Regions from separate parts of the Pseudoalteromonas sp. MT33b genome, predicted to be linked through region 3. Evidence: predicted binding sites of a transcription regulator. Region 3 holds the regulator's gene; each other region holds the start of a gene.
What was found. The regulator sigma-54, encoded in region 3, starts transcription at its own class of promoters, with help from an activator protein. The targets are predictions, from matches to a motif close to GTTGGCACGNNNNTNGNNT.

Region 1 (2,276 bases), 500 kb from region 3:
GATAAGCTATTCGACTCTTCAGAAAACAAGCTATCGACTCGGCTTGCTTCTGTTACAAACTGATCAAAAAATGCTTTATTTGACGTGTCACGATTTAGCTGTTTTTGAGCAAACTCATTGAGTAAACGATACGTTTCACCCCGACCAACTTGGTTGTCGATCATGGTGCTGAACTCAGTGCGCTCACGAACATAACCCGCTGTATTTACATTAGCTATGTTTTTACTGGTCGTTTGTAAAAGCTCAGAATTCGCTCTTACACCTGAATTTGCTATGTCATATAAGCTGAATGACATGAGGACTTACTCCTTAACGTACCAATGAAGCAGCGACGCTTTGAAGCTCAACACGCTTCAATACCTGCTTAATTTTGTTGGCATAATTTGGATCAGTTGCATAACCTGCTTTTTGTAACGAATCTAAAAAGGCTGCGGGTTCTGCGGTGTTTTTTAGTGCGTCTTGATAACGTGGGTTTTCATTTAAGAAATCCACAAAATCATTCACACTGTCTTTAATTGACTGATAAGAACGGAAGCTTGCATGCTTTTTAACAGGCACACCTTGCTCAAACTCAAGCGTAACTTTACTTGCTTTGTCACCTTGCCAGCTCTTATCAGATTTAATGTTAAAAAGGTTATTACTACTGGTGCCATCCGCTTTACTAATAATATGCTTACCCCACCCTGTCTCAAGCGCAGCTTGAGCAACCATCACAGCAGGGTTTAAACCAATTTTTTCAGCCGCATTTTTTGCGTGCTCCCAAACAGAGCTAATGAAAGACTCAGCATCTTCAAAGCGGTTTTCTGATTGCTCATCAGTGACAACTTCAGCCATTGGGTGTGTTTCTGGCTTAGCTTCTTGATTACCGCGAACACGCTTATCGCTATCAAACTCTGCGGTTGTTCTTAACACGGAGCCAGGAGTAAATTTCTTACCGTCGGGCGATAACTGCTGCACAATAAGATCAGCCAAACCCAGTGAGCCGTTAGAAGACAACTCAACAGAAAGCTGTTGATCATGCATTTCTTCAAAGAATTTTACGCCACTCGAGTTAAACGGACTGTCTTTGTCTTCAAAGGCTTCATTAGCCTTACGCATGCTTTTAAGCAGCATTTGCGTAAAGATAGATTCAAATTGTGCCGCCGCTTTTTTCAGCGCCTCTTTTGACGCATCGCTAGAGGCATCACTTTTTAGAGCACTTTGACGCAATGAGTCTAAGTTGCCTAAATCAAAAAAGTTTTGTTTGTCGAGATGATTCGTATCCATCAGCTTTTTGACACAATAATTAATAATGCATAATCAAATGCAATAATTACGCCAAAAGAGGATTTATCAGATTGAGGGAAGGTAGAAATGAAAAAACGCGCTGATCTCAGCGCGTTTTTAATTGATTATATAATAACAAGTTGCCCGTTTATGGCTCCCGCCTCTTTCAACGCTTCAAGGATAGCCATTAAGTCACCAGGGGCGGCACCAACTTCGTTTATCGCTCTCACTAAATCATCAAGGCTAATACCTGGATTAAACACAAAAGCACGAGAGTCATCTTCATTAACATCGATAATACTTTGGTTTGTCACCACCGTCTCGCCTTCGCTCAGTGCATTCGGCTGCGATACGTTTTGCTGCTCAGCAATGGTCACGGTTAATCCACCGTGGGTAATTGCAGCTGGCTGTAATTTTACGTTTTTACCAATAACAATGGTGCCCGTACGTGAATTGACAATAATTTTTGCCGCAGTATCAGCCGGTGTGAACTCTAAGTTTTCAAGCGTTGATAAATACGATACGCGCTGCGATGCATCGCGCGGTGCAATGACACGTACAGACGCGGCATCAATTGCTTGAGCACTGTTTGGCCCAACTAAATCATTAATAGTTTGCTCTAGGCGCTTTGCCGTTGTGAAATCTGGACGATTCAAATTAAAGGTGATGTAGTCACCTTGCATAAACGGGCTTTTAACAGCGCGCTCAACCGTTGCCCCATTCGGAATTCGGCCAACGGTGGGAGTGTTTATAATCACTCGGCTGCCATCAGCACCTTCTGCGCCTAGACCACCCACGACCAAACTGCCCTGTGCAATGGCATACGTATTACCATCAACCCCTTTCAAAAAGGTTTGTAATAACGTACCACCGCGTAAGCTTCCTGCACTGCCAATTGAAGACACGGTAATATCAATGGTTTGACCTGGTTTTCTAAACGCGGGTAACTCGGCATGTACAGCAACGGCTGCAACATTTTTAATCTTTGGTTTTAAGTTCGCAGGAAGCGT
Region 2 (2,276 bases), 520 kb from region 3:
CGCGTTTACTGGGGCGATTCAAGCGTGTCCTGGCAAATTTGAACAAGCACAAGGTGGCACTATCTTGCTTGACGAAATCACCGAAATGGATTTAGGTCTGCAAGCTAAGTTACTGCGTGTTTTGCAAGAGCGTGAAGTTGAGCGTTTGGGTGGTCGTAAAACCATTGAGCTCGATGTTAGAGTGCTCGCAACCAGTAACCGTGATTTAAAAGAAGCTGTTAGCGAAAATTTATTCAGAGAAGATTTGTATTATCGTTTAAATGTTTTTCCTTTAATGTGGCGTCCGCTGTGTGAGCGCCCAGGTGATATTATTGTCCTTGCAGAGCATTTAATTGAGCGTCATTGCATCAGAAGTAAAGAGCCTATCGCATTATTAACTGAGCAAGCTAAGCAAAAACTGCTATCGCATGCTTGGCCGGGTAATGTCCGTGAACTTGATAATGTGATTCAGCGTGCACTGATACTATGTGATGGTAATAGCATTCATGAAGACGATATATTTATTGAAGAGCTCTTAGCGGTTAAAGCACAGACTGTAAATAGTGCACCGGTGCAAAATGCCCCGGTTTATAAAGAGCAAGTGGTTAACCCCATGCATGACGAAATTCCATCTGTTAACGAGCAGGGAAATTATAAAGATGAGCTTAAAGACAAAGAGCATCGCATTATTTTAGAAACCCTAGCTAGGTGCCAAGGAAAGCGCAAAGAGGTTGCTGAAACATTAGGGATTAGTCCACGAACACTTAGATATAAACTAGCTCAAATGCGCGATTTAGGTATTGCATTACCCGCTTAAAAGCATCCCCCTTTAACTGACAAGCTCACTCCGTGTGGGCTTGTTTGCTGTCAAAACTCTGACAAACAAAATAACCACCTAACACATTGATTTATATTGTTTTATTTTGTGGCACGTTTTGTGCTTTATCTATATATAAGTAAACTGCATTGTCAGAGAGTATTATGAAAGTTCAAAACAGCGCATTATTTCAAGAAATGCAATCTATGGCACTTGAAGCTAGCCGTAGTCAATCCGTTAATAATTTACCAACTCAGGCTCAGCCAACATCATCGGCGCAATTTGGTGACTTACTTACAAGCGCGCTAGATACCGTTAATGGCCTGCAGCAAGAAGCAAAACAAAAAGTAACAGCACTTGAGATGGGAGACCGCAGTGTATCCCTTGCTGAAGTAATGATTGCTTCGCAAAAGTCTTCGGTTGCTTTTGAAGCAACGGTGCAAGTTCGCAACAAACTTGTTGAAGCATATAAAGAAATCATGAACATGCCTGTTTAACTAGGTAGTGGAGAATTATTGTGGCGCAATCTAATCAATCAACTGATCTAGCCCTCGCAGGCGGCGGTGTCGATACTTCAGACACGGATGATCAACAAGAGCAAAAGTCAGGCTACCTCAGTGCCCTCAATGGCGTTGATGTATTACGTCAGGTGACGTTGGTCATTGCACTGGCTATTTGTTTGGCAATCGCAATTTTTATTATTATCTGGGCTCGTCAACCAGATATGCGACCGCTGGGTAAAATGCCAACCGAAGAGCTTATCCAAACGCTGGACTTTTTAGACGCACAGAAGATTGATTATGAACTTGATGGTAATGTCATCTCAGTTGAAGAAGGCGAATACCAAAATATTAAATTATTGATGGCCCGTGAAGGTCTTGAGCAAGCGCCAAGCTCAGGCACCGACATCATCATGCAAGATATGGGCTTTGGTGTTAGCCAACGCTTAGAACGTGAACGTTTAAAACATGGTCGTGAGCAGCAACTTGCTCGCACAATCGAAGAGCTAAAAAATGTCACTCGCGCCAAAGTGCTTTTAGCAATTCCAAAAGAAAACGTATTTGCTCGTCGTGAAAAATTACCATCAGCTACCGTTGTACTGACTCTTAAACGTGGCCGTATGTTAGATGGTGAAGAAATCGACTCAGTTGTTGATATTGTTGCCTCTGCAGTACAAGGTCTTTCACCTGAGCGTGTTACGGTGACAGATCAAAACGGTCGCTTACTTAATTCGGGTTCACAAAATTCACTGGCAGCGCGTTCTCGCAAAGAATATGAAATTGAGCGCAAGCGTGAAGAAGAATACTTAAATAAAATCGACAGCATCTTAATTCCTGTCGTAGGCTTAGGTAATTACACTGCGCAAGTTGATTTAAATATGGACTTTAGTGCGGTAGAAGAAACACAAAAGCGCTACAACCCAGACTTACCTGCAGTGCGCAGTGAAACAACATTTGAAGAAAATAACATTGGTGGTCTT
Region 3 (2,276 bases):
AAGAAACACTTAACAGCTTACTTGATGAATTTAGCATTCAACACATTCGTGACAGCCAAGGTATGGCATTGTCAGGGGGTGAACGCCGTCGTGTTGAAATAGCACGCGCACTGGCCGCTGACCCTAAATTTATTTTGCTCGATGAGCCTTTTGCTGGTGTTGATCCTATTTCAGTGTTAGATATAAAGAAAATTATTGAGCACTTAAAAAATCGTGGTATTGGTGTATTAATTACTGACCACAATGTGAGAGAAACCCTTGATGTTTGTGAAAAAGCCTACATTGTTTCTCATGGGGAGCTAATTGCATCAGGTACACCTGAACATGTGTTAGCCGACCAAACTGTACGCGATGTGTATCTAGGCGAGCAATTCAGGCTTTAAATACGCCACCGACTAGAGCATCTGCTAGACTTATAACAATGACAATAAATCAAATAAATAGTTAACGGCATCGTGCTATTGTTTGATAAGACTAAAAAGGATTGTTAGGGATACATGAGGCAATCATTACAGCTGCGCATGGGCCAGCAACTTACAATGACTCCACAACTGCAACAGGCTATCCGTTTGTTGCAGCTCAGTACATTGGATCTCCAGCAAGAAATTCAAGAAGCGTTAGACTCTAACCCTTTGCTTGAAGTTGAAGAAGCAGATTATGCAGAAGAGAGTATTGGCAAGAACGAGCAGAAAGCCGAATCTGACGATACCCAACTAAGCGCGTCGGCTGACGAAGCTGCAAGCGAGTACGAGCAAGAAAGCAGTGATGCCCTCAACAAAGACACCGTAAGTGACGACTTAGCAATGGATGTTACGTGGGATGAGTACATGAGTGCTGCCCCATCAAGTTCCTCAGGTCCAATGCCTGAAGATGAATCAATTTACCAAGGCGCATCAACCGAAACTCTCCACGAATACCTAATGTGGCAGTTACAACTGACTCCATTCAGCCCAACAGACGAAGCGATTGCCGTTGCGATTGTTGAGGCAATTGATGATTCGGGTATTTTAACCGTAAGCTGCGAAGACATTGTTGAAAGCTTCAATCAAAATAACGATGAAGAAGAAATCGAACTTGATGAAGTCGAAGCTGTCTTAAAAAGAATCCAATTATTCGATCCTGTCGGTATTGGCGCCCGTAGTTTACAAGAATGTTTGTGTATTCAATTACGCCAATTCGATGCTGACACCCCCTATTTAGCTGAAACTAAAATGGTGTTATCAGAACATATTGAATTATTAGCGAGTCGTGACTATCGCACTTTGATGAAAAAGACTAAGCTTAAAGAAAGTGAGCTGAAAGAAGTCATGACATTGATCCACAGCTTAAATCCAAAGCCTGCGGATACCATTGTTAGAGAAGAGTCTGAATACGTGATACCCGATGTATCCGTAAAAAAAATAAAAGGCCGTTGGGTAGTTGAACTAAACCCAGACTGCATGCCGAAAATCAGAGTGAATAGCCACTATGCGGCGATGTCACGTTCTGTAAAATCAAGCAGTGATAGCCAATTTATTCGCTCTCATTTACAAGAAGCAAAATGGTTTATTAAAAGCTTAGAAAGCCGTAATGACACGTTATTAAAAGTGACTAACTGTATTGTTCAACAACAACAGGCTTTCTTTGAACATGGTCCTGAGGCCATGAAACCCATGGTATTAAATGATGTCGCAGAAATGGTCGAAATGCATGAATCAACAATTTCGCGAGTAACAACACAAAAATACATGCATACCCCGCGGGGAATTTTTGAGTTGAAATATTTCTTCTCCAGCCATGTAAGCACTGAAAATGGGGGTGAGTGTTCATCTACGGCAATTCGCGCTTTAATCAAAAAGCTAATCGCCGCAGAAAACACAGCTAAACCATTGAGTGATAGCAAAATTGCAGATATATTGGCTGAGCAAGGAATTAAAGTAGCTAGACGGACAATAGCAAAATATCGAGAGTCTCTAGCAATACCTCCGTCGAATCAGCGTAAGAGTCTGATTTAGACGTTTTACATAGAAGGAAAATGCTTATGCAACTAAATTTAACTGGTCGTCATGTAGAAATCACAGATTCATTAAGAGACTATGTAAACACCAAGTTTGCGAAACTAGAAAGGCATTTTGACCACATTAATAATGTTCATGTCATTCTAGATGTAGAAAAACTAAGCCAAAAAGCAGAAGCAACTTTACATGTAAACGGAGGCGAGTTATTTGCCTCTACTGAACACCAAGATATGTATGCAGCCATCGACTCGTTAATCGATAAACTTGATCGTCAAGTAA

Region 1: a site for sigma-54 is predicted at 1,304-1,322, ahead of flgJ (flagellar assembly peptidoglycan hydrolase FlgJ). Genes of this name have one in related genera too.
Region 2: a site for sigma-54 is predicted at 904-922, ahead of fliE (flagellar hook-basal body complex protein FliE). Genes of this name have one in related genera too.

Annotation. Positions count from the first base shown of each region.
Region 1 covers NZ_CP059831.1:940,024-942,299, reverse strand. The annotation lists gene flgK (flagellar hook-associated protein FlgK) at 1-296, opposite strand, end outside; gene flgJ (flagellar assembly peptidoglycan hydrolase FlgJ) at 310-1,266, opposite strand; gene H3302_RS04340 (flagellar basal body P-ring protein FlgI) at 1,392-2,276, opposite strand, start outside.
Region 2 covers NZ_CP059831.1:959,180-961,455, forward strand. The annotation lists gene H3302_RS04420 (sigma-54 dependent transcriptional regulator) at 1-796, shown strand, start outside; gene fliE (flagellar hook-basal body complex protein FliE) at 961-1,293, shown strand; gene fliF (flagellar basal-body MS-ring/collar protein FliF) at 1,314-2,276, shown strand, end outside.
Region 3 covers NZ_CP059831.1:436,508-438,783, reverse strand. The annotation lists gene lptB (LPS export ABC transporter ATP-binding protein) at 1-383, shown strand, start outside; gene H3302_RS02095 (RNA polymerase factor sigma-54) at 498-1,994, shown strand; gene hpf (ribosome hibernation promoting factor) at 2,021-2,276, shown strand, end outside.